Regions from separate parts of the Gracilibacillus saliphilus genome, predicted to be linked through region 2. Evidence: riboswitches for the same ligand, from Rfam matches in the RefSeq annotation. Region 2 holds a riboswitch; each other region holds the start of a gene.
What was found. Region 2 has a riboswitch for S-adenosylmethionine ahead of GHT08_RS12890 (inorganic phosphate transporter). Riboswitches for the same ligand answer to the same signal wherever they lie in the genome.
Positions count from the first base shown of each region.

Region 1 (8,058 bases), on a different contig from region 2:
GATTGAACTCAGTTTCAACAAAATCTGGGACGCCGAAGATATAGCAGACTTATCTGTCTCCACAATCCATGAGCAGCTAACCAAGTCTTTATATCACGATGAAATGAACTGGCAAAAGAATAAAAGCTATAGCTATCACAGCAAATATATCGCTCATTATTTAGAAAGGTTACTTTTTACTTGTCCGTCATGCCACACAATCGGCAATATGCGTTCTGATCATGACACATTTAAGTGTGATAACTGCAACTACCAAGTTCATCTGACGGAACAAGGATATTTTCATTCTGATGGTGCCCTTTATTTTGCTACACCTTTTGAGTGGAAACAGTGGCAACAACAGCACCTTGACCAATTATCTCTGACAACAGATACTCTTTCTGAAATCCAGGAGCGGGTCGAATTCTATCAATCTATTGAACAAAAACCTCTCAAAAAAGTAATGAAGGGAACGATCCGATTAGATCACGAACAAATCCATATCTACTCGGCTGATGGCAGTTCAAAGTCCCTCTCTTTTGAAGATATGGAAGGGATAAACATTCTTTTCCACCATAAACTAGATTTCTTTGTCAACGACACACTTTTCCGCATCACTTTCACCAATCCAAGAGCATCTGCTTATATGTGGATACAATTGATTCAACACTTAAAAGCAAGACTCGCTATAAAGGAGCAACCCTCATGACAGAAACTTGGAATTTTATAATGGATTTTATTTTTTATCGATAATTTTAGCTACAGCCACCGTACTGAAGACGCGAATGCCATTGCTCAGCAAGGTGACTATTCCTACTTCGATGATTGCTGTTTTTCTCGGGCGGGTGAGAAAAAGCAACTAAATTCACTTTTGACTGGTTTAATTCCCCTTATAACGAAAACAATAGAACAGACTTTGGAGACATTTTCGAGAAACAACTTAAGTTGATTTCACGCGATCCAAGCATTTAATACATCGGAACATTAGTAACTTAGTTATCGGAAATACTAACCACTGTGTTAGGTTTTGTCCGATTACTCTTCGTGATAAAATAAAGAAAATTATAAAACAGAGGGTGTGTATCATGACCAAACATAAAATCTATACAATGAGCTTCGCAAGTGTCTATCCCCATTATGTTAAGAAGGCAGAGAAAAAAGGACGTACGAAAGCAGAAGTCGATGAAATCATCCGTTGGTTGACAGGATATAGCCAGGAAGAGTTAGAAGAACTACTGGAAAAACAGACAGACTTTGAGACCTTTTTCGCGGAAGCTCCCCAATTGAACCCTTCGCGGGCTATGATAAAAGGTGTGGTCTGTGGTGTCCGAGTAGAAGATATCGAAGAACCAACGATGCAGGAAATTCGCTATTTGGATAAGCTGATCGATGAATTAGCAAAAGGAAAAGCAATGGAGAAAATTTTGCGAAAATCTTAATGCTAAGTAGATATGTAATTACTTTGGTAGAAATGATGAAATAACTGTACAGTATGACCACCGAAGGTTTTAACCGCCTCTGATCATTAGCAAAACTTATCAGGGTGACACAGCTAATTTCATCGCAAACAGATTATTCGCTTCTCTTCTCTCATTCCTTTATAATATTGTAAACGCTTAATAACAGGAGGTTATAGTTCATGCAATATCGTCAGTTAGGAAAAACCGGTCTGAAAGTAAGCGAAATTAGTTTAGGCAGCTGGCTTACATATGGTGGGTATGTCGAGGAAAAGAATGCTGAGGCTTCTATTGATAAAGCCTACGACCTCGGGATTAACTTTTTTGATACAGCCAATGTCTACATGCGTGGGGAAGCAGAGAAAATTGTAGGAAAAGCTTTAAGAAAATATCCACGCAGTTCCTATGTCCTTGCCACAAAAGTATTTGGCAAAATGGGCGATGGCCCCAATGATCAAGGTCTTTCCCGCAAGCATATTATGGAGCAATGTGATGCCAGCTTGCAGCGGTTAGGACTTGATTATGTCGATGTTTATTATTGTCACCGCTACCACGCAGATACACCATTAGAAGAAACGTTACGCGCATTGGATGATCTTGTTCGCCAAGGAAAAGTATTATACATCGGCGTCAGTGAATGGACTGCTGAACAAATGACAGAAGCTGTTCATCTTGCAGACCAAAAATTGCTAGATCGCATTGTTGTCAATCAGCCAAATTATAGTATGCTTCATCGCTATATCGAGAAAGAAGTCATCCCTGTAAGCGATAAACACGGCATCGGCCAGGTTGTCTTCTCACCTCTTGCCCAAGGTGTATTAACAGGGAAATATAAAAGAGGAGAAGCAATTCCTGAAGATAGTCGCGCCGCTCAAAAAAACTTAGATTTATCTCGTGTATTAACCGAGAAGAATTTAGAACGAATGGAAGCATTAAAAGTAATCGCAGCAAACGAAAACTTGTCATTAGCACAATTAGCGATTGCCTGGATCTTGCGTCAAGACAACGTATCTAGTGCGCTTATCGGTGCAAGTAAACCAGAACAAATTGAAGAAAACGCTAAAGCTTCTGGTGTTAAACTCTCCCAAGAGACCATTGCTAAGGTCGAGGATATATTAAATCAGTAAAAGTACCTATACCAAGTAATTCCTAGTTACTTGGTATTATTTTTTACAATTTTTACAATAAATTCATTGACTTTTACATTAATAATGTATACTATGTTATTAAACGGACAATAAATGGAATTCTTATCCAGAGAGGTGGAGGGGCAGGCCCTAAGAAACCTCGGCAACAGGTTAAAAAGATAACACTGTGCCAAATCCTGCGGGACAGCATAAACTGAACCCGAAAGATAAGAAGGAATGATTACACATTGCTTACCTTCTTATCAAATGATAAGAAGGTTTTTTAATGAGGAGGAAGCAACACATGCTGACTTATGAAAATTTTTATGACAGCCCGTTGAACAATGAGACTCCCGACCAACAAGATCCTACCAAAGGAGCTCTAAAGATCCTTGAATGGGCTTATCAATCGTATGGCAACTCTTTAGTCTATGCCTGTAGTTTTGGAGCAGAAAGTATGGTATTAATTGACATGATTGCAACTGTCCAACCAGATGCTAGATTAGTATTTTTAGATACTGGCTTGCATTTCCAAGAAACATATGACCTGATTGATGAGGTTAAAGAACGTTATCCGTCATTAGATATCGTTATGCAGAAGCCTTCCCTCACTGTTGATGAACAACGAGAACAATATGGATCAGCGTTGTGGAGCAGGAACCCTGATCAATGTTGTTACATTAGAAAAGTTAAACCATTGGAAGACGCACTTAGTGGAGCAACTGCCTGGATTTCAGGATTAAGAAGGTCACAATCTCCAACAAGAGCCAATACCAACTTTATTAACAAGGATGACCGTTTTCAGTCCATTAAAATTTGTCCATTAATTCATTGGTCCTGGGATGATGTGTGGGAATATATTGAGCAACATCAATTACCTTATAACAAGCTGCATGACCAAAATTACCCTAGCATCGGTTGTATACCATGTACTACACAAGTTACAGATGCGGATGGTGAACGATCAGGACGATGGGCCAACTTTCAAAAAACTGAATGTGGACTACATGCTACTCCACAATCAACGAAGTGATTATTTTTTATAGCCAAACTCAAGTAAATCTATCGGATTAATTAAAAGAGGTGAAAATGTTGACATTACAAGTAGTAAACAGTCCGTTTGATGAAAAACAGACGGAAATATTGAATCAAATTTTGCCAACACTGACAGACGCACAAAAAAATTGGCTAGCTGGATATTTGGCCGCTTCTCAGTCTCAATCATCACAAAGTGTTACACCGGTTGAACAGCCAGCTCCTACACAGGTTAAAACCCGAACCGTCACCATTTTATACGGATCGGAAACGGGTAACAGTCAAGAACTAGCAGAGCAATTATCCAAACAGCTAAAGGATATCCAAAGAGACGTAACAGTTTCTGCCATGGATGACTTTAAACCGAAGAAACTAAAAGAAGCAGAAGATTTACTTATTATTACAGCAACTCACGGCGAAGGAGATCCACCTGACAACGCGATTCAATTCCATGAATTTTTACACAGCCGCAAAGCTCCTAAGCTTGAAAATGTTAATTTCTCCGTTTTGTCACTTGGTGATGAGTCCTATGAGCATTTCTGTCAGACTGGTAAAGATTTTGATAAACGGCTAGAAGAATTGGGCGCAACTAGAATTCATCCACGTGTTGACTGTGATGTCGATTACGAAGAACTTGCTGACGAATGGATATCAGAAGTAATCGGCATTCTAAAAAAAGATGCCGGAAACAACACAGAAACCGTCGATACTCATCCAGCCCCTGCAGAACAGCCGATTTATTCGAAGAGCAATCCTTATTCTGCTGAAGTATTAGATAACATCGTTCTTAGTGGTAAGGGGTCAAATAAAGAAACAAGGCACATTGAAATTTCGTTGGAAGGCTCTAACCTCAGCTATGAACCGGGAGATTGTTTAGCCATTTATCCAAAGAATGACCCTGCTCTGGTTCAAGCAATTATTGAAGAGCTTAAATGGAATGCTGAACAAACTATACCCATTAATAAACAAGGGGAAATTCGCTCCGTTCAGGAAGCTCTAACCTCCATTTTTGAGATTACGAGACTTACGAAAGGCTTATTAGAGAAAGCTAGCACTTATTTTCATCATGAAAAACTTCAAGAATTAGTAACAGATCCTGAGAAGGTAAAAGCTTATATCGATGGTCGTGATTTATTAGATTTAATTATTGACTATCCACCAAAACAACTGGATCCAACATCGATTATGCATTTTTTAAGAAAAATACCAGCAAGGCAATACTCAATTGCTAGTAGTTATCAAGCAAACCCTGATGAAGTGCATTTAACTTTGGCAACTGTAAGATATCATACACATGGTCGTGATCGATGCGGCGTATGTACAGGGGAAATCGCTGACAGAATTAAACCAGGTGATCAACTCAATGTCTATGTTCACAAAAACCCAAATTTCAAATTTCCAATGGATGAAGAAACTCCTGTGATTATGATTGGACCAGGTACTGGTGTAGCACCATTTAGAGGCTATATCGAGGAACGAGAAGAGCTTGAACTGAAAGGAAAAACATGGCTTTTCTTTGGTGATCAGCATTTCCGTACGGACTTCTTGTATCAAGTAGATTGGCAAAATTGGTTAAAACAGGGTTACCTAACCAAAATCGATGTTGCCTTCTCTAGAGATAGTGAGCAAAAGATATATGTACAGCAGCGCATGCAAGAAAGAGCAAAAGAATTATTCGAATGGATCGAAACAGGAGCACATCTATATGTGTGCGGGGATGAAAAACGAATGGCAAAGGATGTACACGAAACCTTAATCTCGATTATTAGCGAGCAAGGAAAACTTAGCGAAGAAGCTGCAAAAGAGTATATCAATAAATTAAAACAGGAAAAGAGATACCAACGTGATGTGTATTAAGGGGGAACAAAAATGGTAAACGATCCTAGTAAACTAGACCCGATGGAAAAGCTTAAAGAAGATAGTCGTTTTTTAAGAGGAACGATTGTAGAAGGGCTACAAGACCCGATTACCGCTTCGATTTCGGAAGATGATACCAAACTGTTGAAGTTTCATGGAAGCTACCAACAGGATGACCGCGACATTAGAGATGAACGACGAAAACAAAAACTAGAGCCTGCTTATCAATTTATGCTTCGTGTTGCAATTCCAGGTGGTGTGGCAACTCCTAAGCAATGGCTTGCAACAGATGATTTAGCACAAAGATATGGTGATCAAACAATTAAACTGACGACCCGCCAAGCTTTTCAATTACACGGAATATTAAAATGGAACTTAAAAGACACGATTAAAACAATTAATGAAGCATTAATGACAACGATTGCTGCATGTGGGGATGTTAATCGTAACGTCATGTGTAATCCGAACCCTTATCAATCTGAAGTCCATCAGGAAATTCAAGATTGGGCGCAAAAAATCAGCGATCATCTCTCACCAAAAACTGGTGCTTATCATGAAATATGGTTAGATCAAGAAAAAATTATCGATTCCAAAGAGGAAGAAGAACCGATTTACGGTAAAACCTATTTGCCAAGGAAATTTAAAATTGGTATTGCGGCACCACCTTCAAATGATATCGATGTATTCTCACAAGATATCGGATTAATTGCCATCATTGAAAATGATCAAGTGCAAGGCTTTAACGTGGTAGTCGGTGGCGGAATGGGATCTACACATGGAAATACCAATACCTACCCACAACTCGGAAAGATTGCTGGATACTGTGCGAAAGAAGATGTCGTGGATGTTGCGGAGAAAATCGTCACGATTCAACGCGATTACGGTAATCGATCTGATCGTAAAAATGCAAGATTTAAATATACGATTGATCGTTATGGACTTGATTGGTTCAAACAAGAACTTGCTGAACGACTCGGATGGGAATTAGAAGAAGCAAAAGACTACCATTTCGATCATAATGGTGATAGATATGGCTGGATCAAAGGAAGTAACAGATGGCACCTTACCCTTTTTGTTGAGAATGGTAGAGTAAAAGATGCTGATGATTATAAATTGATGACAGCTCTACGAGAAATTGCCAACATTCACACTGGTGATTTCCGCTTAACACCGAACCAGAATCTAGTCATCGCAAATGTTACCGCACCGAAAAAGAAAAAAATCAACGAAATCCTCGATATGTATGGAATCAGAGATGGAAAGCAGTATTCCGGCTTGCGTCGCAATTCCATCGCCTGTGTAGCAATGCCTACATGTGGATTAGCAATGGCGGAATCTGAGCGTTACTTACCTTCTCTTATCGACAAAATCGAAGGTCTTTTAGCCGCAGAAGGCTTACAGGATGAAGAAATTGTGATTCGCATGTCAGGGTGTCCAAATGGTTGTTCACGTCCTGCTCTAGCTGAGATCGCCTTTATCGGTAAAGCTCCCGGAAAATACAACCTTTATCTAGGCGGAAGTTTCATTGGCGACCGTTTAAATCAGCTGTACCGTGAAAATATTGATGAAGAAGAAATCCTGGCAACATTGAAAGAAATATTTCATGACTTTGCGCAAAATCGTACAGATAAAGAACATTTTGGTGACTTTGTTGTCCGTAAAGGCTATGTGGATGAAGTTTATGACGGGCAGAATTTCCACCGTGATATGAAAGGAGTTTTATAGTGGTTGCAATTAAAGAACAAACACAAGAAACAATTGAAGCGCATGGAGGCACCTTAATTAACCGTGAAGCAAAAGGTGCAGAGCGAGAACAATTATTAAAAGAAGCAGAAGCATTGAAAACAATAACAATCAACGCATGGAGTATTTCAGACTTGGAATTAATAGCGATTGGTGGATTTAGCCCACTAACCGGTTTTCTTGGCAAAAAAGACTATCTGGAAGTAGTCGATCATCTTCATTTAGCTGATGGTACTGTTTGGAGTATCCCGATCACATTAGCAGTAACCGAAGCAGAAGCTGACAACTTAGACATCGGTGAAAAGCTCGCACTTTATGGCGAGGATGGTATCTTGTACGGCACACTGGATCTAGAAGAGAAATACACGTATGACAAAGCAAAAGAAGCACAATCTGTTTATGGCACAACAGAAGATGCCCACCCTGGTGTCAAAAAGCTTTATGAAAAAGGCAATATCTATTTAGCTGGACCTATTACGTTACTAAATCGTCCAAAACATGATCAGTTTAAAGACTTTTATCTGGATCCTGCTGAAACGAGACAGCTTTTTCAAGATTTAGACTGGAAAACAGTAGTCGGTTTCCAAACTAGAAACCCTGTCCATCGTGCCCATGAGTACATTCAAAAGAGTGCATTGGAATCCGTTGATGGTCTATTACTGAATCCATTGGTTGGCGAAACAAAATCCGATGATATTCCAGCAGATATTCGCATGGAAAGCTATCAAGTAATCTTGAAGCATTATTATCCACAAGATCGCACTCGACTTGTTATTTATCCGGCTGCCATGCGTTATGCAGGACCACGTGAAGCGATATTACATGCTATCGTCCGTAAAAATTATGGCTGTACACATTTC
Region 1 is NZ_WJEB01000002.1:46,015-54,072, reverse strand. Features, by position in the region: gene GHT08_RS04520 (lysophospholipid acyltransferase family protein) at 1-688, shown strand, start outside; partial or broken gene GHT08_RS04515 (YvbH-like oligomerization domain-containing protein) at 841-951, shown strand; gene GHT08_RS04510 (DUF2200 domain-containing protein) at 1,065-1,418, shown strand; gene GHT08_RS04505 (aldo/keto reductase family protein) at 1,619-2,563, shown strand; SAM riboswitch class I at 2,684-2,797, shown strand; gene GHT08_RS04500 (phosphoadenylyl-sulfate reductase) at 2,868-3,596, shown strand; gene GHT08_RS04495 (assimilatory sulfite reductase (NADPH) flavoprotein subunit) at 3,656-5,455, shown strand; gene cysI (assimilatory sulfite reductase (NADPH) hemoprotein subunit) at 5,468-7,180, shown strand; gene sat (sulfate adenylyltransferase) at 7,180-8,058, shown strand, end outside.
Region 1: it holds a riboswitch for S-adenosylmethionine, as region 2 does, so the genes downstream of both, GHT08_RS04500 (phosphoadenylyl-sulfate reductase) here and GHT08_RS12890 (inorganic phosphate transporter) in region 2, are expected to answer to the same signal.

Region 2 (8,058 bases):
ATCGTAGAAATGTTGTTTGGCGTTATTTGTTTTCCTTAGTACCTTGGGTATTAGTAGGGATTGTACTTGGATACCTAGTGTTAGATATTGTCACAAGTGAACAGTTAAAACCAATGATTGGTACCTTAATATTAGCACTCATTTTATTACATATTAGTAGAGAGAAATTAGGAGAACGCTTCGTAAAACTTTTACCAAAATCAAAAATTTTTACTTTTAGTATGGGTGTTTTAGCAGGATTTGCTACAATGATTGGTAATGCTGCTGGCGGAGTAATGGCAATATATTTACTAGTCAAAGGATTACCAAAGCGAGAATTTGTCGGCACAGGTGCCTGGTTTTTCTTATTTGTGAATGTTATCAAGGTGCCATTCTATATTTCTTTAGGCATTATTACAGTCGAGTCAATAGCATTCAATTTATGGCTTATTCCTGCTATACTGATTGGAGCTTGGATAGGAGTAAGAATTATCAAAATCATGCCGCAAAAAGTATTTCAAATATTAGTATTAACATTTGCTGCTTTGGGAGCGATTCGGCTTCTGATAGGTTAATAGATTGACAACAAGTAAGCAAATAGAGTAAATCAGGGTTTAAGGACATCTTTTTTTCATTGAACTAAAAGGTATAAGCATTACCATATAACAAAATCTACGAAACATCTGGACATAGATCACCTTTCAGTAATCAGGTGCTGAGTGGACATTTGTTCCGTTATATGTGACAAATGTGACGTTTTTTAAGCCCTGAGGACATCTATTCCGCTATTCATCGAAATTAGTGTTAATTTTAAATGTCCGTTAACACCAAAAAAAGGGTGTTATTGCGTCAAATAACGCTCTAAATGTCCACTCAACAAACTCTTCATTACTTTGCAGTAGATAACTACATCGAATCAATTAAACATGAATGGAGTAGAGGATGATCAATTAGAATACCCCTGCTTTCACTGTTAAAGCATGTTTAAAGTCTGCGATAAGATCTTCTACATTTTCAATCCCTACAGATAAACGGAATAGTCGTTCACTAATACCTCTAGCTTCTCTTTCTTCCGCTGGCATTGCAGCATGGGACATGGTAGCCGGGTGAGATAAAATTGACTCGACTGCACCAAGGCTAACTGCAAACACAGGAATAGATAATTGTTCTACAAAACTTTTGGCATCGACATGATCCTTTATTACAAAAGATAATACGGCACCTGGGCTAGAAGACTGTTTGGCATGAATGGAAGAACCGGGATGATGTTGTAAACCTGGATAATAGACATGTTCAATTTCATCATGTGAATCGAAATATTCAGCTAACTTTATTGCTGATGCTACACTTCTGGAAAATCTCGGTTCCAACGTTTTCATACCTTGCAATAATTGATAGCAATCTTTTGCACCAAGAATCGCACCATAGGTGTTTTGGACAAACTTCAGTTTAACGGCCAGTTCTTCATTTTTGGTAACTGCTAAACCGGCAACAATATCACTGTGACCAGATAAAAATTTAGTAGCGCTATGTAAGACGATATCAACACCTAGATCCAGTGGTTGTTGGTGCAGAGGGGTCATAAAGGTATTGTCTAAATACGTTAAACATTTGTATTTCTTTGCAAGTTGAACTACTTTACTAATATCGGTAATTTGTAATAACGGGTTTGCTGGGGTTTCCACGTAAATAACCTTTGTATTTGACTGAATGGCTGCTTCTATTTCTGCTGGATTTGTCATATCAACAAAAGTATGTTCTATCGAAAATTGCGTTAATAATTGCGTAACAAAACGAAAAGTACCGCCGTAAACATCTTTCGTAATGACGATATGATCACCAGCTTGTAACAGCATGAATGCTGACGATATCGCGGCCATACCAGATGAAAAAGCAAACCCTGCTGTCCCATTCTCTAATTTGGCAATCGCAGCTTCTAATTGGTCACGTGTAGGGTTACCTGAACGACTATAATCATAATCACCAAATTCATTTAATTGTTGCTGATGATAAGTGGATGATACATAAATTGGCGGGTTAACCGCACCTGTATGTTTTTCATGATAGCCTTGCTGATTCCCTCCATGTGCAAGTGTAGTTTCTTTTGAATATCCCATCTTATTTCCCTCCTAATGCTTGTTGGATGTCTTGTTTCAAATCTTCCACAGCTTCAATCCCAACAGAAAATCGAAGTAATGTATCACTAATTCCCCGTCTCTCCCGTTCTTCTTTTGGAATATCTGCGTGGGTTTGAGTTGCTGGGTAGGTAATAAAGCTTTCTACTCCTCCTAAACTTTCTGCAAATGATATAATTTTTAATTTTTCTAGAAACGGAGAAACCAACGATTTATGCTGTACTCGAAAACTAATCATAGCCCCTTTACCAGGGTATAGAACTTCCTCGACTAAGGATAGTTCTTTTAAAAATGCAACCAATTGTCTGGCGTTTTGTTGTTGCTTCTCCAAACGAAGTGACAATGTTTTCATTCCTCTTATTAAAAGCATTGTATCCAGTGGTGAAAGTATGGCACCAATGGCATTGTGGAGATAGGTTAATTGATCGCCTAATGTAACATCCTTTACTACGACTAATCCGGCGAGTACATCATTATGTCCACCTAAATATTTAGTAGCGGAATGAATCACAATATCTGCCCCTTGTGTTAAGGGCTGTTGTAAATAGGGCGTGTAAAAGGTGTTGTCAACAATAAAGAGTAATTGATGCTTCTTTGCCAATGTAGCTAATTTCTCGATATTAATTTCCATTAAAAGCGGGTTAGTTGGTGTTTCTATGAAAATAGCTTTCGTTCTTGGGCTAATATACTGCTCCATTTCTTCTACATCTGCATATACTGGTCTGATGTTATAAGATTCTTGAAAATGCTGAAACAATCGATAACTTCCACCATAAATATCTTCGGTTACAATTATTTCATCATCTTGCTTGAATAAGGAGAAGACTAGTTGGATGGCAGCCATACCTGACGAACAGGCGTAACCTTTTGCACCTTTTTCTAATGTTGCAATCGCATCTTCTACAATTTCCCGTGTAGGATTTGCTGTTCGCGTGTAATCATAACCAGTTGACTGTCCAAGTGATGGGTGTTGGTATGCAGTTGATAGATAAATAGGTGCTTCTACTGCACCAGTACGCGGATCTTTCCGATTACCTAATTGCGCAAGAGTAGTTTCGATATTGTTCATTTTGCTCCATCCTTTCTAAAATAAAAAAAGAGGTCTTCGATAAGTAGAAGACCTCCTTGATTAAGGTTGCATTCTCTTATCTTTGGTAATATACCGTCTGGATTTAGCACCATACAATTGCATTGCTGGTTGCTGAGGTGTCATCGGGCCAGTCCCTAGACCTCTCTCGATAAGATATTGTATTTATGGAAATATAATACAAACATCATACAATACTAAGGAAATAATTACAAGGTAAATCTTAAAAAATATTTATATGGAATCTATTGACAATTATGAAAGAATGGATTATAGTATGTACATTATCAACAGTGGAAAAAAATGAAAATAACATATGATCTTATCAAGAGAGAAGGAGGGAACTGGCCCGGCGAATTCTCAGCAACAGGCTAAAAAGCACTGTGCTACTTCCAGCAGGTATTACTTGGCAGATAAGAGGAAAACTCCTACTTTATCGTCAAGTAGGAGTTTTCTATATTTATAATCCAAGTTTTCCTATTGGGATAGGATATTTACACTAAAAAAATTCCACTTTATTGTAGTGGTGAAAGTTGGGATCTGAGATGTTAGCAATCATCGCGATATTAGCTGCTTGTCTATTTGCCTTTAATATTGGGGCGAGCGGTTCAGCAGCTAGCATGAGTATTACGTACGGTACTAAAGTAATCAAGCAACGTAAGTATGCGTTAATCATCGCGGGGGCAGGTGCCGTTACGGGTGCTATACTTGGAGGTCAGCATGTTACGAATACGCTTGGAAAAGGTATCATCTCCGAAGAAATTTTAGATGTAAGAATTGCTTGTATTATTTTAGTTGTTTCGGGTTTTACATTGTTAATTACGAATTATATTGGAATTCCGTTATCCACAAGCGAGGTAACAGTGGGAGCTATCATTGGAGTTGGCCTCAGTTATCGACAACTGAATCTTCAAATGGTATTACTCATTATAGCTTTTTGGATCATTATACCAGTTGCGGCTTTTTTAATCACACTGTGTCTTGAAAAAATCAGAATAAAAATAAATAATAAAATAAATTATCGGCCACCAGTAAAGCTTTTAACTTTTTTATTACTGTTAACTGGTATAATCGAAGCGATAGCTGCTGGTATGAATAACGTAGCAAATGCATTAGGACCGTTAGTAGGTGCAGGGATTACTTCTATGGAAATGGGTTTACCTTTGATGGCGCTCATTGTAGCATTAGGTAGTATTTTTTTTGGTGGCAGAGTATTAGAAACCAATGCCAAAAAGATTACCTCACTGACTTTAGGAAATGGTATTGTGATTTCCGGTGCAACAGGAGGTTTGGTAGTAGTTGCCTCCTTGTTAGGTATTCCAATACCGATGACCCAGGTAACTACTTCGGCGATAGTCGGGATAAATGCCAGCAAACAATTTAAAGAAGTTTGGAAACAAAAAATTATCCATCAAATAGCGAAAGTATGGATTACATCGCCAATAGTATCATTAGTGATTGCCTTTGGCTTAACAGAAATGATGGTTCATCAAAGTTTTGATCAAGTGATACTGTTAGCATTAGCCATTATTGCTACTTATATTTTAGTCAGATATCGAGAAAAACCAACAAAAGCTAATACAAAAAAAGGATGGGATCAACATGGGGAAAGTTTACTTAGTGGGAGCAGGACCAGGAGATGAAGAATTAATTACCGTAAAGGGGTTACGTGCTATACAAGAAGCTGATGTCATCCTGTATGATCGATTGGTAAACCTATCATTACTACATCATGCCAAAGAACAAGCAGAATTGATTTTCTGTGGCAAAGAACCACGCAAGCATGGGTTGATTCAAGAAAAAATAAATGAACAACTTATTTATTATGCCTCTAATGGAAAAGTTGTAACCAGATTAAAAGGTGGAGATCCTTTTATTTTCGGCAGAGGTGGAGAAGAAGCCATTCATCTTGAAGAAAATCAGATTGAATATGAAGTGGTACCAGGAATCACTTCTGGAATAAGTGCTGCAGCATATGCTGGTATTCCGCTCACTCATCGTCACATCAGCGGATCAGTGAGTTTTATTAATGGTTCCAATCCAGAGGCGAAAACAGATGAACAATGGCAGCATATTGCCAATGGAGCTGATACTTTGTGTTTTTATATGGGAATAAAGAAATTTCCGATTATCTGTGAGAAATTAAAAAATGCAGGATTAAGTAAGACCACTCCTATCTCTATTATACATTGGGGAACCCTTCCACAACAAAAGACGATTGTTGCCGATTTAGAAACGATATCAGGTAGGTTAGGTGAAATCAGCAATCCTTCACTAATTGTAATCGGAGAAGTAGTTCGTTTACAGGAGCAAATTAAATGGTATAAGGAGTCAACAGAAGCTTATATGTAAAGAACAATGACTAGTTATCATGATAACTAGTCATTGTTGATCACATTCATAATTTGTTCTTGGTCTTTTTCCCAGTCCCATTGAGGATTTATTCGGTCTATAAATTGTTGTAGCTGTTCTTCTGACAAGTCTTTTTTTCCATTAGAATTGTTAAGATAGGATTTCAATTCCCATTCGCCGCCTTTTTTATTTTTGATCGTTTTCCACTTCACAGTAAATATATAGTCATTTCCATTAATATCAGCGTGAATTAATAAGATATCCTTGTGTAGAATAAAGTTACTTAATATCATGAATAAGCACCTCCTAAATCAAGTATACCACACAATGAAAGGGATTACATTGCAAGGAAGGGTTGGGACATTCATCATTTTTAAAGGAATGAATATAAAGGGAATAGAGGAGGTATGTGAATGGCTGTAATAAAAGCAAATGATGCGGATGTGAGATTATTAGCACGCTTAATGAGAGCAGAAGCAGAAGGTGACGGTCAGCTCGGAATGCTAATGGTGGGGAATGTAGGTGTGAATCGGGTGAGAGCTCGCTGTTTAGATTTTGAAGATATTAATTCGATAGAACGAATGGTATATCAAAGTCCAGGAGGCTTTGAAGCAACACAAAAAGGGTATTTTTATCAACGAGCAAGAGATAAAGAAATTCGTTTAGCTCGAAGGTCAATCAATGGGGAACGCAATCATCCGGCAAGTAATTCTTTATGGTTCTTTATGCCGCAAGGGACTTGTCCAGAACAATGGTTTGGCCAATGGAATGTAGGACGTTTTAAGAGTCACTGTTTTTATAACCCAACCGAAGCAGATTGCCCGAGTGTATTTGGGACTTTTTAAAAACACTATACAAAGCGTTTTAGCGAGATGGAGAAGTATTAAAAAAAGTTTTTAGCAACTGGAATATGAATAATTTTCTATTCCAGTTGCATGAGCAGTAGTATAACTGGTAGGAAAATCTACACCATTCAATTTTTACTTTGCTTATTTATTGAAACTTTTGGAAAGAACCATAAAATAACAAAGGTTAATGTTCCGATCATAAATAATCCAGTATATACAGTGTGTAAAGCATAGGTTAAACCATCTTGCATCGATGCCAATGTTTCAGGAGAAATGGTTTCTCTCATTCCTTCATCTAACAACATATCTGTACTGGCAACTTCAAGTTCTTCGCCTCTTTGTTGGTAAAAGTGATGTAACCGCATGTTCAATATTCCACCTAGAAGTGACGCTCCGACTGCACTGCCAATAATTCGCATGAACATGTTTAACGAGGTTGCGACCCCTCTTTCAAACCACGACACCGTATTCTGGATCGAGACAATAAATGTCGTTGAAGATAATCCCATTCCAACACCAACGACAAATGAACTGATTCCAGCATAGATTGGTCCTTTATCTGCATCTAATAAAAAGAATAGGAATGTACCGAGAAATAGGGCAAAACCACCGGCGAATGCTGTCTTGCGGAACCCTATTCTTAAGACAAGGTGTCCTGCAAGTGTAGCCGAAATTGGCCAACCTATCGATAATGTACTTAAGGTGAAACCAGCCACAATAGCAGATTCCCCCATAACGCCTTGGACATAGGTAGGAAGAAAACTAGAAAGCCCAAGTATAATCATACCGGAAAGCAATGTTGCAATATTGGCAATGACAATTAATTTATTTTTCCATAAGGTTAGTGGCATCATCGGTGATGTCGCCTTTTTTTCTTGCCATATAAAAATTGCCATACAAATTGTAAAAATAAGCAATAAACTAATCGTTTCAATGGATGTCCATGTCCAATTCGTTCCTGCCTGTACGAACACGATGATAAGACAAGATATGGCGATAAAAAACAGACCAGATCCTAGGTAATCAACCGATTTTTTCTCTGTATCGACTTTTTCGTGGAAAAAGACCATGACACCAATTAATCCGATTATCCCTATCGGAACATTCATCCAAAAAATCCATGCCCAATCGATAAATTGAACGATAATTCCTCCGAGTAATGGACCAATTACAGAGGAGATGCCCCACACACTAGCTAAATACCCTTGAACTTTTGCCCTTTCCTCAACGGTATACATATCGCCTACAATAGTAGTGACAATCGGCTGAATCGCACCAGCACCAAGTCCTTGAATTAATCGGAATACGATTAATAGTCCCATGGTTGGTGCTAGTCCACAAAGAATCGATCCGATTAAAAAGATCACAACACCGATAATAAAGATAGGCTTTCTGCCAAAGAGATCTGCAAGTTTTCCATAGATCATCGTTGTGACAGCCTGCATTAATAAAAAACTAGAAAAAACCCAACTGTATAAAGAAAAACCACCCAAGTCAGCAACAATATTAGGCATTGCCGTCGCTACAATTGTTCCTTCTATTGCTGCCATGAACATCGATAAAACAAGTGAAACAAGAACGAGTGGCCGATTCGTCTGTTTTTCTGGCATATGCGTCCGTCCCTTTTTATAAGCTGTTTCTATTGTATCAGAAATTA
Region 2 is NZ_WJEB01000019.1:8,610-16,667, reverse strand. Features, by position in the region: gene GHT08_RS12905 (sulfite exporter TauE/SafE family protein) at 1-554, shown strand, start outside; gene GHT08_RS12900 (aminotransferase class V-fold PLP-dependent enzyme) at 930-2,096, opposite strand; gene GHT08_RS12895 (methionine biosynthesis PLP-dependent protein) at 2,098-3,183, opposite strand; SAM riboswitch class I at 3,257-3,359, opposite strand; SAM riboswitch class I at 3,521-3,621, shown strand; gene GHT08_RS12890 (inorganic phosphate transporter) at 3,747-4,844, shown strand; gene cobA (uroporphyrinogen-III C-methyltransferase) at 4,804-5,553, shown strand; gene GHT08_RS12880 (hypothetical protein) at 5,580-5,846, opposite strand; gene GHT08_RS12875 (cell wall hydrolase) at 5,967-6,398, shown strand; gene GHT08_RS12870 (MDR family MFS transporter) at 6,527-8,011, opposite strand.

Region 3 (8,058 bases), on a different contig from region 2:
ACGATAAAGAAGACTTGCCGATTGGTGAAACCAGAGGCTTAGTCGCACTTATACCTTTAGGTGACAGTCCTCATTCGTTCGTAAACTCACCGTGATTCCTTTATCTCAGTTGTTTCGCTCCACCCGCTACGTTTCTAAACGGGCGCTCTGCGCTTTTCCTATATTAATCAAAATCAATGGCCCATGCACCTTGACGGAATACCGGTTCTTTTTCTCCGTCTGCCGTTTCTCCATCGATATCTAAGTCTGCCGATCCGATCATGAAATCAACATGTGTCAGACTATCATTTACACCATGTTTGTCCAGCTCTTCCTCATTCATATCAGAGCCGCCTTCAAGGTTTGTTGGATATGCTTTTCCTAATGCAATATGACAAGAAGCATTTTCATCATACAAAGTGTTATAGAAAATTAAACCTGATTGTGATATCGGAGATGCATGTGGTACTAATGCTAATTCTCCAAGTCGTGTTGCTCCTTCATCTGTCTCCAATAAATGCTTTAATGTGTCATATCCTTGTTCTGCTTCAAAGTCGACTACTTTGCCATCTTTAAACGTTAAACTGAAGCCATCAATCATATTACCACCATATACAAGTGGTTTTGTTGCAGTTACTTTACCATCTACTTTGTATTTATGTGGCATTGTAAAGACTTCTTCTGTCGGCATATTCGGGTTGAAATTATTACCATTTGGTAATTTCGCAGATCCACCCTTCCAAATATGACCTTCTGGTAGTTCAAAGCGAATATCTGTACCTTCTGATTTAAAAATTAATGCTTTATAAGATTTTTTATTTAAGTATTCTCGAGCTTGTTTTAATGTACGATTATGTTCATCCCATGCAGCGACAGGATCTTCCTGATCAACACGAACGATTTTAAAAATCTCTTCCCATAAGCTTTCGATTGCATCTTCTTTAGATTTATCTGGGAAGATTTTTTGTGCCCAATCACCTGTTGGAATGGAAATGATCGACCACGGAATTCGGTCATTCATCGTATATTGACGAAATTCCTTCATCGCTTGTCCACTTGCTTTGTTTGCTTTTGCAACTTTCGCAGAATCGATATTTTTCAGTAAATCCGGATTAGTCGAGCGGATCGATAATAGCGCCGCACCATCTTCAGCAAAATCTAAATGCTTCGCTACTTGCCATTCTGGTATATTTGTTAATACCTCTTCTGATGCATAGTTAAATTTCAAATAGGTAAGCTCATCATCTGACCAATTAATATGGACATTTTTAGCACCCATTTCATATGCCTTATGGGCAACAATTCTCGTAAAATCTGCTCCTTCAATGGAAGAATTGATCACTAGTGCTTGTCCTTCTTGTAAGTTCACACCTGTTTTTAATGCGAGTTCTGCGTATTTTTCCTGTAGTTGTTTGTCTGCCATTATGATTCCTCCTTCAGTTCTTCTATTAAAAGGGATAGTTCTTCCCATCTTTCCATTTTTTCTTCTAGTTGTTGCTCGATTTCACTTTGTTTATTGTATAGTGGTTGAATTTTGCCTATATCACTACCTGCTTCGGCAATTTCTGTAGCGATTTGCTCAAGTTCTGTTTCCAATTCAGTTATTTCATCTTCAATTGTATCCCACTCTTTTTGTTCATGATAGGATAGCTTTTTCTTTTTTCGTTTCGGTTTATGCTTGGATGTCGCTTTGTTTTGCTTATCCTCTGATTCTTTTTGCTGTTCACGGAATTCAGAATAATTGCCATAAAAAAAGGTTAAAGTTTCATTTTCAGTAAAGGCAATAATCTGTTCAACGGTTTTATCCAGAAAGTAGCGATCATGAGATACTGTGATTACGACACCAGGAAATTGATCTAAATAGTCTTCAAGTATCGCGAGTGTTTCGGTATCTAAGTCATTAGTTGGCTCATCGAGAAATAATACGTTTGGTTCGCGCATTAATACGGTTAATAAATATAATCTGCGGCGTTCCCCACCTGATAACTTCTTAACATATGTCCATTGTTGTGATCTTGGAAATAAAAATCGTTCCAGCATTTGTTCAGCGGTAATAACACTGCCATCTATGGTATGGACAACCTCTGCTACGTCGCGGACAAGGTCAATTACTTTGACACTATCATCTAATCGCGGATGATCCTGGGTATAATAACCGATTTTCACGGTTTCTCCGATATCGATTGTGCCTGTATCCGGCTCGACACGGCCAGCTAAAATATTCAGTAATGTCGTTTTTCCACTACCATTAGCACCAACTATCCCTAGTCTGTCACCAGGCTTAATTAGAAAATTAAAATCTTTAAACAAGGTTTTTCCATCATATGATTTACCTAGATTTTTAACTTCCATAACTTTTTTTCCAAGGCGAGTGGATCCGACTTGAAACGATAGATCCTGTTTTTTTGTGTCGAAGGTTTTCTCTTTCATCTCTTCTACACGATCAATCCTTGCTTTTTGTTTCGTTGTTCTGGCCTTCACACCTGCTTTGAGCCAGGCAATTTCTTTTTTCAGAATATTTTTATGCTTTTGTTCTGCTTGTATTTCTTGTTCTTCTCGTATAGCTTTTTGTTCTAAGAAAGTTTGATAATTGCCTTCATATGTATATAAGTTACCCTTATCCAACTCAAAAATACGGTTGGTAATTCGGTTAAGAAAATAACGATCGTGTGTAACAAGCAAAATAGCTCCCTGATAAGTTGGTAAATATTCCTCAAGCCATTCGATTGTATCGTTGTCGAGATGGTTGGTTGGCTCATCAAGTATTAGTAAATCTGCTGGTTGAATTAAAGCTTTGGCTATTGCTACACGTTTACGTTGACCGCCAGAAAGATTTTCGGTTTTTTGGTCAAACGCCGGAACTCCTAATTTGGTTAGGATTGTTTTAGCAACGGTCATGGCGTCCCATGCCTCGATTTGATCCATTTTTTCCTGCATTTTTAAAAGTTGATTTTGCATGGTTACATTTTCAGGATCTCTCTCCAAAGCTAATACGGCTGATTCGTATTGTCGTAAAGTGACCATCATTTCAGCATCACCGTAATATATTTGATTTAGCACCGTGTCCCCGTCCGTTAATTGTGGATCTTGATCTAGGTATTCTATTCGGTAATCGTTTGGATGATCGATCACGCCAGATTCTGCCTGATCGATACCTGCTAATACTTTTAGCAAGGTGGATTTCCCTGTACCATTAACTCCAATCAAACCGATACGATCGCTGTCTGTAATCGAAAACGATATCTCGTCAAACAATACTTTCTCACCATACGTTTTGACTAGATCCTCTACTTTAATCGTGCGCATTGTATCTATCCTTTCTAGTTAAGAAAAACTAAGCAAAACCTCCACGTTCCTTTACGTTCACCTGATTCCTAGTCGATATAAACTGCGAAGTAATGTGGTAATTAGATGTGCGGTCACCTAAGAGATAATTTTGAAATATATCGTGATGATACCTACCACTCCGGCTGCCCACTTCCCTTTCCGTGGGGTTTGCCCTTCAGCTAACTTTTTCGAGCAAAAACCGCTCGAAAAAGTTAGCTGAAGGGCAAACCATTCCCACAGGAGTGAAAGTGGGCGGCCTTCGTTAAGATATGCTCCACAACGCTTATCCGAAATCAGCTAGTCGATTTCTCCACCATATGTAGCGTAGGGTACGACTATGCTAAAGAGGCATTCACACCCAATTAGTACTGTAATAAAACAGAAAATTTTAGTTCCATGAGTTCATTTCTTTCTATAATTAGAGAACAAAAATAGCGTAGGCAGAATACGGAGACTCCTGTGGGACAGCGAGAGCTGAAGATCCACTTGGTGAAGTGCCTTTCTTCACCAAGTTAGCTGAAGCCGAGCCCACGGAAAGCGCAGTATTCTGCCGGAGCGGTTTGCATGCACTCTCTAAGTCAAGAATGATGGTAGTGAGCAATTCCTTGTCCTCGTGACTGCGCAGTTTATGTTTTTTTGTACAGCAAATTGATTCTGTTTCTTTGTCCGAATTTCTACAAAATCGGTGAAATCAATCTTGAAATAGACTCTTTAAAACGAATCCATAAGGAACGTTGTTGATAGAGAGAATATGTAAGATTGGTTACGTGCTCCATATCTTTTTCAAATTCATCAACTAGCATTTCTGCCATCGTTTCATTATATAAAAAAGCATTTACTTCGAAGTTAAGACGAAAACTTCGCACATCAATATTTGCCGTTCCAATCGATGCTATTTTGCTATCGACTACTATCATTTTAGCATGCAGGAAACCTTTTTGATAAATATAAACGGTTGCTCCGGCTTTTAACATTTCCCCGATATAGGAATAGGTTGCCCAGTAAACAAAGGGGTGATCCGGTTTGTTCGGGATCATTATCCGAACGTCCACACCTGACAGACAGGCAATCTTCAAAGCATCCAACAGGCTTTCATCTGGGATAAAATAAGGCGTTTGTATAAAAATATAATCTTTTGCTGACATAATCATTTTTATATAACCATGTTTTATCTGTTCCCATTCGGAGTCCGGACCACTTGAAACAATTTGCATGCCGACATTACCAGCAGGGACAGGTATATAATAACGTTCATTATATTCAATATCATGACGGGATGCCTGATTCCAGTCCAGAATAAACCGTGTTTGCAAATGCTTCACCGCGCTACCGGTAATGCGCAAATGCGTATCGCGCCAATATCCAAATCGCTTATCTTTCCCTAGATATTCATCACCAATATTAAAACCACCTATATAGCCGACTTTGCCATCAATAATAACCAGTTTACGGTGGTTACGGTGATTGATCTTTAAATTAACTTTCGGAATCAATGGTGGGAAAAATCCTTCAACCTCTGCCCCCGCATGCCGCATTTTTCGAATTAACTTTCTGCTTAACATCCGGGAACCTAAATCGTCATATAAAAAACGGACTTCGACTCCTTCTTTTGCTTTTTTTATCAACGCATCTGCTAAGCGTGAACCGAGATGATCAGATCTAACTATGTAATACAGTAAATGAATATGATCGGTCGCATTTTCGATATCTTCCAATAAAGAATTAAACTTTCGATTGCCATCGGTAAATATGTTAACTTCGTTATCCTGTGAAAAGATGGCATCATTATTACGTAAATGCAAGTAAAATAAATCTTTATATTGATACATCCTAGGATCATTAATAAAGAAATCTCCATTTTCAATGTCTCGCAATTGATGCTGTACAGCAGTTTTGACACCTAGCTTGCTTTTTGTATCCCATGTAAAAATCGTTTTATTACTTAATTTCCGACCAAAAATAAGATATAAAATAAAACCAAAAATTGGGATGAACGTCAAGACCATAATCCATGCCCATGTAGCAGTAGCATTTTTGCGCTCTAAAAAGATAATGGTTAAAGATAAAAGAATATTAAAAATTAAGATAAAACTAACGACCAGTTGTGTAATCTCCACATGAAGCCCTCCCTTCCCTTGACACCTTACACACTATAAATATAGCACAATTATGACCAAGCTAATAGCAATCGCTATCAGCTTAGTCGATCGTAATCGAATCATTGTCTTTTTTCGTTTTAGGACCTCTAATTTCTAACACTCCATTTTGGAAACTTGCTTTGGCTGTCCTTTTATCAACTGCATACGGCAATGTAATAGTGCGTTCGTTACGATGCTGTCTTCTTTCCTTATGATAATAATGATATGATTCATCATACTGTTCGGTTTCCTCATGATGATCTATCATTACTGTAATTTGATTACCTACTATACGCAGTTGTATTTGATCTTTTTGAAGCCCCGGCAAATCGACACTAACGATCCACTCTTGCTCTGTTTCAGCAACATCCACAGGAATTTGTTTCGGTACTTTTGCTTGTTCAAAAAAACTATCGATTGTTTCCATCACATTGCGTGTCGGTTTTTCGTAAAGAAACGCATCTAATTTCTTAATGAAGTCTTCTCCCCACTCTGGTATTCCACCTTTTTGTGCCATTTTGCTCACTCCTTTCTAATAAAATTCCCACTTTATTTTATGCATCAAAGTGACAAATGATCCTGTCGTTAATTTTTATTAATATTCTGATTTTTTATTGACGGTTTCCAATATATAACTTATAATAAGTACAATCGAATTGTATAAGTAATAACTCTTATCTAGAGCGGCAGAGGGAATAGGCCCTATGAAGCCCGGCAACCGTCAGTTTGAACATCAAATTGAAAAGGTGCTAAATCCTACAGGTTTAACCTGAAAGATAAGAGGAGGACAACTAGTATTTTCAACCTCTTCTTACCTTTTGTTAAGAAGAGGTTTTTTATTTTATAAGGAGGGTACATAATGACAAATTCGTTCCAATTTCCAGGTAGTGAAACCAATCTATTACACGGAGGACAACAAGTAGACCCTGCAACAAATGCTCGTGCTGTTCCAATCTATCAAACTACGTCTTACGTATTTAACGATACGGAACATGCACAGAATTTATTTGCTTTAGCAGAAATGGGCAATATTTATTCTCGGATTATGAATCCAACAGTTGATGCGTTCGAACAACGTATTGCCCTGTTAGAAGATGGCGTAGCAGCAGTCGGTACAGCATCTGGTGCATCTGCTATTACGTTAGCTATTTTAAACCTTGCAAATGCAGGGGATGAAATTATTGCAGATAGTAATTTATACGGTGGTACTTTTAATTTGTTTAACAAAACATTGCCTAAATACGGTATTGACGTGAAATTTGTAGACGGAACAGATCCAGAAAATTTCCGAAATGCGATTACACCTAAAACAAAAGCAATTTTTGGTGAAGTAATTACAAACCCTAGTTTGAATATATTTGATATTGAATCTGTTGCTGAAATCGCGCATGAACAAGGTGTACCATTAATTATTGATAATACTTTCGCAACGCCATATGTATGTAAGCCCATTAGTTGGGGGGCTGATATCGTAGTACACTCCGCAACTAAATGGATTGGCGGCCATGGAACATCGATCGGTGGTATTGTCGTAGATAGCGGCAGATTCAATTGGAATAATGAACGATTCCCTGGCTTCACTGAACCTGATGAAACATATCACGGTATACGTTTTGGAATTGATATTGGACCACCTGCATTTGCCATTAAATTGCGGGTACAATTATTACGAGATATCGGTCCATCTTTAAGTCCACAAAATGCATTTTATTTCTTACAAGGACTAGAGACGTTACATTTACGTATTGAGCGTCATAGTGAGAACACGAAGGCTGTTGCAAATTACTTAGAAAACCATCCGCAAGTTGAATGGGTATCTTATCCTGGTCTTGAAAATCATCCGTCTCACCAATTAGCAAAAAAATATTTGTGTAACCATTTCGGCTCTATTATCGTCTTTGGTATAAAGGGTGGTAGAGAAGCAGGTCGTCAAGTGATAGATAATATTAATCTATGGTCTCATGTGGCCAATGTTGGTGACGCTAAATCATTAATAATTCATCCTGCATCTACTACACACCAGCAGTTAAATGATGAAGAATTAGAGTCTTCCGGTGTTAAAGAAGAATTAATTCGTTTATCTGTCGGAATTGAAACGGCAGATGATATCATTGCAGACCTGGATCAGGCAATTGCAAAAGCAACAAATAGTGAACCGACGATCGAGCCAAATACAGAGAAAGCCATTGCATGGGCTCTTTCATCTCCATTAGCTCGAGAGAATGGCGATATCCGTCCGAAAACAATTGCGGTAGCAGGTGATAGCGAAGATTCAGAGGCACTAACTAAATTGAATAAATTAGGTTATCAAATTGTTTCTGCAAATACTGCAGAGGGTGAAATCGATATTTTATTTGTCACCGATAGTAAGGAAGCAGCAACTGCATATACTGATCAAGCAAAAATTGTCTGGTTTGCCAAAGAGCAAACAGATAAGGAAACGAAAACTAAGGCGGAAGCAAACGGACAAATTATCGTTGAAGATAAATGTCCGTTCCAAGAAGCAGATCGCTTACGCCGAGGAGAATAACTTTCTCCCTGAACATCGTTATTTATCTCCCCAAGATAAATATAAATACATAAGACCGCAGACCTTTTATATGGCTTGCGGTCT
Region 3 is NZ_WJEB01000002.1:259,039-267,096, reverse strand. Features, by position in the region: gene GHT08_RS05415 (aminopeptidase) at 164-1,402, opposite strand; gene GHT08_RS05410 (ABC-F family ATP-binding cassette domain-containing protein) at 1,402-3,285, opposite strand; gene cls (cardiolipin synthase) at 3,981-5,423, opposite strand; gene GHT08_RS05400 (Hsp20/alpha crystallin family protein) at 5,506-5,961, opposite strand; SAM riboswitch class I at 6,116-6,227, shown strand; gene GHT08_RS05395 (PLP-dependent aspartate aminotransferase family protein) at 6,304-7,974, shown strand.
Region 3: it holds a riboswitch for S-adenosylmethionine, as region 2 does, so the genes downstream of both, GHT08_RS05395 (PLP-dependent aspartate aminotransferase family protein) here and GHT08_RS12890 (inorganic phosphate transporter) in region 2, are expected to answer to the same signal.

Region 4 (8,058 bases), on a different contig from region 2:
CGATCCCCTTTCGTTACCCCATATTCTTTTAAAATGCGAGCATAATGGTCAGTTTGATCCTTTACTTCTTTAAACGTATACGATTGCTTTTCGTCCTCATTCATATAATGGAGAGCAATTTTATCACCATATCCCTCGGCTACATGACGATCAATTGTTTCATATGCTGCATTAATTTTCCCAGTCTTCGCAGCAGATAATAAATCTTTTGCATCTGACCAATCAAAATTTTCTCTTATTTCGCCATAGTTGCTTAGGTTATATTCTCCTTTAATAGTTGCGATATGTGTTGTTGCCTGCTGTGTCATTTGATGTTCCCCCTTGAAGACCGGTTACTGTTTGTTCAAGTCTAAAGATTCTAAAATTTCTGATTTTAAATGTGCTAACTCTTCACTTCCACGATCCCTTGGTCGCTCTTGTTCTATCATAATCTCTTTCTCTACCTCTCCTGGTTGCCCTCTTAAAATAACAACACGGTCACATAGATAAGTTGCTTCATCTATATCGTGTGTTACTAATACAATAGTAGATTGATATTTTTTCCAAACATCTAATAATAAATCTTGTAATTGCATTTTTGTGAAAGCATCTAATGCACTAAACGGTTCATCCAAAAGGAGAATTTCTGGCGATGTCACCAGTGCTCTCGCAATGGCTACACGTTGTGCCATACCTCCTGATAACTCACGAGGATAAAGCTTTTCTTTTCCCCTTAAACCTACACTTTCTAAATACTCAATAGCTCTATTTTCCTTATCTTTACGGCTACCTGTCAATCCGAATGTTACATTATCTAACACATTTAACCATGGTAGCAGTCTCGGCTCTTGGAAAATAAAGCCTGTTGTATCATGAATTTCTTTTGATACGGTTCCGTTAATTTCAATTTCACCATCATATTCAGGATCCAGCCCTGATATTGCCCTTAGTAAGGTACTTTTCCCACATCCACTAGTTCCAAGCAAACCGATAATTTCTCCCGGTTTCACTTCTAAGTTAACATTTTGTACGGCAGTAGTACCATTAAACGTACGGCTTACATCTCTTAATGCTAGACTCATATTAAATACTCCTTCCTATTTCTCTAAACGATCCTGCCAGTGCAAGGAACGATCTTCTACTAGCTTTAAAATCCAGTCGGTGATTTTACCGATAATCGCAAATAGAATAATACTTGCCAAAATAGTTTCAGGGCTTGACATATTCTGACCAAAGACAAGTAAAAATCCTAATCCTTGACTTGCGCCCATCAGTTCTGCTGCCACTACAAACATCCAACCAAGCCCTAAGCCACTACGCATCCCCACTAAAAAGGACGGTAAAGAAGCTGGCAAAATAATTCGCTTCACCAATTGTAAAGTATTTAATCCGTACATTTTTCCTACTTCAATTAATTTACGGTCTACGCCTAATATGCCGCTAACAATATTTAAATAGACAGGGAAAAATACCCCAACTGCAATCATTGTAACTTTTGATGTTTCACCAATCCCCATCCATAAAATAAACAATGGCACCCATGCTAGCGATGGGATCGAGCGAAACGCCTGAATCATCGGATCAAAAAGCTGTTCTGCCTTTTTATAAAAACCGACAAATGACCCGAGAACAATCGCAGCAACTGTTCCGATAACAAATCCAACAAGTACGCGATAAGTCGTAATCCAAACATGTCCCCATAGCGATCCATCCTGTGCCATACTTATAATTTTTTCCACTATGGTACTCGGTGCTGGAAGTTGATTAGAAGGGACAACACCAACACGACATAAAATCTCCCATATGATAATGAAAAGGACAGGAATGATGCTTCCCATAAACACGGTTTTTACCAGTGAATCTTTTTTCTTCTTAATGGATGCTTTTTTCCCTCTCACTTCTGATGGTGCTGGTTTAACATAGCCAGCCGTTACGTTATTTTGTTGCTCAGCCATTTTTTGCCCCTCCTAAATTCCTAAAACTTCTCTAAAACGCTCACTAATGGAAATCTTACTTTATTCGATTACCACTTCTGCATATTCTGGATTGATTAGTTCATTCGTTAATGCTTCGACATCATCGTCTTCTTCCAAGTCTCCAGCATTTTTCAACACATTACCAGCTGCTTGGATAGATTCAATATGTTCATCTCCAGGTATGGGATTAGACAAATCAGTTCTTTCTACTAACTGAATTTTCGCAACATCTATACTAATATCAGCTTCTTCCGCCAATAATTCTGCTGCTTCTTCTGGATTTTCTAATACCCACTCACGTGCTCTTTCATATAGTTCAATTACTTCTTCAACATATTCTGGATAGTTCTCTGCAAACTCTTCACGAACATTTAAGAAACCGTACGTATTTAGATTAATATCTCTATAAAAAAGTTCTGCTCCTGATTCTAATTCATGTTTTGCCATATGCGGGTCAAGGCCTGCCCAAGCATCAACATCTCCGTTAGATAATGCATTTCCACCATCAGCATGCTGTAAATTCACAAGTTCAATATCATCGATAGACATACCCACCGAGTCAAGTGCTCTAACTAAGAAAATATATGGATCTGTTCCAAGCGTTGCTGCTACCTTTTTCCCTTGTAAATCTTCAATTTTTTCAATACCTAAATCTTCATTAGTAACTAATGCTGTCCACTCAGGCTGGGAATAGATATACACATTTTCCAATGGTACGTCATTTGATTTGGCGATAAGTGCTGCTGCACCTGCTGTTGATCCAAAGTCAACACTGTCACTGTTTAAAAATTCGATTGCCTTGTTACTCCCTTGACTTAGTTCCCACTTTACATCAATATCTTCTTCGCCGAATGCATCTTCTGCCCAGCCAAATTCTTTTAATACAAGACTTGTAGGTGAATAATAAGCATAGTCTAAACGAATTTCAGTTGGTTTTCCTTCGTCCGCTTGGCTGTCTGATGAACAGCCAACTGCCAAAATAATAATAATTCCAAATGCTGCAATTGCAAGAAAACTTCTTAAATCAATTAATGGTACTCTTTTCATGATAGATATCCCCCAGATATTTTTTCTTAAATTTCACATGCATATGTTGAAATCGTTCCTCTTAAACGTTGTGCCTCTTTATATGTGCAACGGTTATGAACAACTTGCAAGCCACCTTCGAGCGCTACTTCTTCTGCCTTTGGAGAGACAACCCCTTCTTGAAGCCAGAATACTTTGGGATTTACTTCTATTGCTTCTTTAGCAATCTCTACTGCTGCTTCTGGACTACGGAATACTTGTACAATGTCGATTTCAACCGGTACACTTTTTAAGTCTGGATAAGCTTTCTCACCAAGAATTTCTGTTTCTCTCGGGTTGACCGGAATGATTTTGTAACCTAGTCTTTGCATTTTTCTTGCCAGACGGTAACTTGGTCTTGCTTCTTTTCCACTGAGACCTACAATAGCTAATGTTTTTTGGCGCGTTACTTCTTCACCATTTTCAATGTATCGTTCGTATGGAGAATTTAATGCCCATTTAATAATACCTTCATCGTTAACAACAATTTGTTTTTCTTTCTCTTCACCAATTCCTGTTGCCTTTACTAATGCTTGATCTAAATCATTTTTGATATCTCGCACGGATTCAATTCCTACAGATAAACGAACTAACTCTTCCGAAACACCCGTTTTTTCAAGTTCTTCTGTTGTTAGTTGTTGGTGTGTGGTAGAAGCCGGATGAATAATCAGTGATTTAGCATCACCCACGTTTGCAACATGTGACCACAGTGCAACATTGTTGATTAAATCACGTCCTGCATCGCGCCCGCCTTTGATACCAAATACAATAATCGAACCAAATCCATTATTTAAAATTCTTTTTGCTAACTCATGAGACGGGTGACTTTCAAGTCCTGGATATCTAACCCATTCCACTGCTTCATTATTCTCTAAGTATTCTGCAAGCTCTTGTGCGTTTTGGTTATGTCTTTCCACACGAATATGCAATGTCTCTAGTCCTTGTAGCAATTGGAAAGCATTAAATGGACTTAGTGCGGCACCAAAGTCTCTAAGTAATTGCACACGTACTTTTGTTATAAATGCTAGTGTTCCGAAATCTACTGCATAACGGATACCATTATAGCTTGGATCCGGCTCCGTAAATGCTGGATATTTTTCAGAATTCCAGTTAAAACGTCCACCATCAACAATAATGCCGCCGATTGAAGTTCCATGGCCACCAATCCATTTTGTTGCAGAGTGTACGACAATGTCTGCTCCTAACGTGATAGGTTTACAGCCAAATGGTGTTGCGAAAGTATTATCGATAATTAACGGTACACCAGCATCATGTGCGATCTCCGATACTCTTTCAACATCTAATACTTGTAAGCCTGGATTACCGATGATTTCACCGTACACAGCTTTTGTTTTATCCGTAATAGCTTCTTTGAAGTTTTCAGGATCTGTTGGGTCAACGAATTTAACGTTGATGCCATAGCGCGGAAGTGTTACATTGAACAAATTGTACGTTCCGCCGTAAAGGTTAACCCCTGCGACGATTTCATCTCCTGCACTTGCTAAGTTTAATATCGATAAAGTAATAGCTGACATCCCTGAAGCAGTTGCAACAGCCGCAACCCCATCTTCTAGTAGTGCCATTCTTTTTTCAAAAACATCTACCGTTGGATTACCAATTCTCGAATAGATATTCCCCGGCTCATCAAGTGCAAATAATCTTTCTGCATGTTCTGTGTCGTGGAACACGTAAGAAGTAGATTGATAGATCGGCACTGCCCGTGACCCTGTTGTTGGATCAGGTGCTTGCCCTCCATGCAGATGAATTGTTTCCGGATCGTAAGTTGATCGTTTAAAATTAGTCATTATTTATTTCCTCCCCAAGTTAAAATTCAGAAAATTAAAAAAGCCTTCTTCGATAAGAAGAAGGCTTTAACTGACAGAACAGTAGTCTTCCCCTTATCTTTCAGGATAAATATCCTGCAGGAATTAGCACCTTTTAAGCCGTTACTTAATGGTTGCTGGGCGTCATCGGGCCAGTCCCTCCGCCTCTCTGGATAAGAGTGATGTTATTTAGTTGAGCATTAAAGAAAAACTTGGCTTATCACCAAGTAGTGGCGAAAGCCTTAGTTTTACTTATAACTTTGTACATTCAAAATTCTCACTGCGTCGAACTACCACTCGGCTAAAATTTTATACTTTTTTAACGTAAAAAAATCTCCCTATACTAAAGATAGAGAGACTGAATAAATATATTCGCTCTCTTATCTCTCTAAGCATATACGCTTAGTGGAATTGGCACCTGTATTAAGGACGATTCACTTAATGGTTGCCGAGGCTTCACAGGGCCGATCCCTCCACCTCTCTCGATAAGAAGTATAGAATTCCGAGTTGTTTACTCGCTTTTCACTTTCGTTATTTAATACTTTAGCATGGCGCCAAAATGATGTCAATATGTTTTCTGAAAATTATATCAAATAAAAATGTGACTGTGACTGTTGTTTACTAACAACTTCTTCATTATTACTGGCAACTTTGGGTCGTTTACTATCAACTTTTTGATTTTACTGGCAACTTTGGGGCATTTACTGGCAACTTTTCGATTTTACTGGCAACTTCGGGGTATTTACTGGCAACCTTTCGATCTTACTGGCAACTTCTCCTTCTGCAAAAAAAAAGCGACGGTGAGTTACTACCGTCGCTTTTGGTTCTTTAGTTTAAGTCAGATGGCTTCTTTTCCATTACTTTATCGATTAAACCATAGTCTTTAGCTTTTTCAGCTGACATAAAGTTGTCACGATCTGTGTCTTTTTCAACTACTTCAATAGGTTGACCAGTACGGTCTGCTAGAATTTGGTTTAGCTTTTTACGCATTTCGATAATACGGTTTGCATGGATCTGAATGTCAGACGCTTGACCTTGTGTACCGCCTAGTGGTTGGTGAATCATTACTTCACTATTTGGTAATGCATATCGTTTACCAGGCTCACCAGCAGCTAAAAGGAATGCACCCATTGATGCTGCCATACCAATACAGATTGTTGATACATGCGGTTGGATGAACTGCATCGTATCATAAATAGCCATACCAGCTGTAATCGAACCACCAGGTGAGTTGATGTATAAGGAAATATCTTTATCTGGATCTTCAGCTGTTAAAAATAGCATTTGAGCTACAACACTGTTTGCCACATTATCATCAATGCCACTACCTAACATAATAATTCGGTCTTTTAAAAGGCGTGAATAAATGTCATATGCACGTTCGCCTCGGTTTGTTTGTTCAATAACTGTAGGGATTAAGTTCATGAAAAATTCCTCCTTTTAACACTTGCTTTTTTCATTCATGAAATCTAACTATTTTTATCTTAACGGAATGGTCAAAAAAGGTCAAACGATTTGATTTTCTAACTTCATCCTACCCTTAACTGTAACGATTTAAACCTCCAGAATCAAATAATCAAAGTTTGATATATCTATTGAAATTATACGAGTGATTCGCTATAATTATTCTTGTCGCCTTTTATCATGGGGTGAATCTTGTACTGATAGTAGTCTCACTTTATGCGCCCGTAGCTCAGGGGATAGAGCAATGGTTTCCGGTACCATGTGTCGGGGGTTCGAATCCCTCCGGGCGCGTTCTCTATAAAACTAGTCATACCAATGATTTTGAGCGTTTTTTCTTCTTGGTATTTTCACTTGGAAAACAAAGAATTCTAACATTTTTCTAACATAGCTTTTAAAAATACTATTTTATGCTATAATAAAAACACAAGTATAAGGTTAGACACCGCCATTTTATGTGGCGTTTTTTTCTTTTGTGTGGTATAATATAGGTACGTGAAAGGAACGTTCCCCGTCAGCGTTATCACGTGTGCAAATGAGAATGTCTCGAGGATTCGATTTTGCAACAAAGACGGGAGAGTACATAAAACGGCCGTCTTCGGCTAGAGGAAACCACTTGATTACATTGAAGTCCTTAGTTCCACTTTGGATATCAGTAGATGTGATGGGGTGGTTTTTTCTTTTTAGGGGCAGTTTTCCACGCTGCCCCTTTAACTACATAAATTATATTGTATTTACGACTTACTTAAGAAAATAATTGTTCAAATGTGTTCGGTCCTGCTATTCCATCTACACCAAGACCGTTATCACGTTGAAATGCTCTTACTGCACTTTCTGTATTCTTGCCAAAGATACCATCTACACCTAACGTGTCATATCGCTTGCATGTGAGAATAGATTGTAAGATCCACGTTAAATTACCTTCTGCACCTCTTTCGATATTAACAGATGCGCTTTTTGTTTTAGGACCCCATATTCCATCTACTGCAAGACCTCGTTTGAATTGTTTGTTTAATTCTCTTTGATATCCTTTTACAAGTGCTTTTTTGGTATTAGGACCAAAGATATTATCTACTGCTATTTTCAATCCATAACGGTCATTTAACGTCTTTTGGATATATGCAATAGTACCTTTTGTTGTTGTTTCTGATTTAACTTTTGATTTTGGTGTTTCGACTTTATATCCTTTTAGTCTTGCCCTTACTTTCTTCATATCAATACCAGGGCACGCGGTATTTGTTCCACTAAATTCATTATGACCATTCACATCATTTACAGATAGATTGAATCGTTTCATGTTGTATTTAGCACGTTCATCAAATGCTTTTTCTTGTGCTGGTGTAAAATTACCATTACCAACCACGCAGATATGATACGTGGTGTTATTGTGTCCATAGATACCGTTTGTGACTACATTTGGATCATAGTTGAGTTGTACAGTGCCATCACGTAAGATAATCTCATGATAACCGCCTGTTACCCAACCTTTACTTTTCCAGTGACGTTGAAAAGAAAACACGTCACCTACATCTGTTGCGCTGTGGTGACGTGCTATGTTTTTGATTTTAGAGCGTTTAGAGTTACCTCCCATGGTTTTACCGCGTAAATCTTGTATTTTAACCATTATTTATCCTCCTTATTTTAAACCTTTAGATTTCAATTCTGCATTTTGTCGCTGTGCTATCTTACCACTGTAATGGTTCTTATAAATGGTATAAGCGTTAATAGCAAATGCAGCAATAGCAAATAGCAAT
Region 4 is NZ_WJEB01000001.1:320,838-328,895, reverse strand. Features, by position in the region: gene acsA (acetate--CoA ligase) at 1-308, opposite strand, end outside; gene GHT08_RS01540 (ABC transporter ATP-binding protein) at 333-1,061, opposite strand; gene GHT08_RS01535 (ABC transporter permease) at 1,077-1,934, opposite strand; gene GHT08_RS01530 (aliphatic sulfonate ABC transporter substrate-binding protein) at 1,995-3,002, opposite strand; gene GHT08_RS01525 (PLP-dependent aspartate aminotransferase family protein) at 3,029-4,825, opposite strand; SAM riboswitch class I at 4,916-5,023, opposite strand; SAM riboswitch class I at 5,221-5,335, opposite strand; gene clpP (ATP-dependent Clp endopeptidase proteolytic subunit ClpP) at 5,672-6,268, opposite strand; tRNA gene GHT08_RS01515 (tRNA-Arg) at 6,526-6,598, shown strand; gene GHT08_RS01510 (peptidoglycan recognition protein family protein) at 7,050-7,928, opposite strand; gene GHT08_RS01505 (hypothetical protein) at 7,941-8,058, opposite strand, start outside.
Region 4: it holds a riboswitch for S-adenosylmethionine, as region 2 does, so the genes downstream of both, GHT08_RS01525 (PLP-dependent aspartate aminotransferase family protein) here and GHT08_RS12890 (inorganic phosphate transporter) in region 2, are expected to answer to the same signal.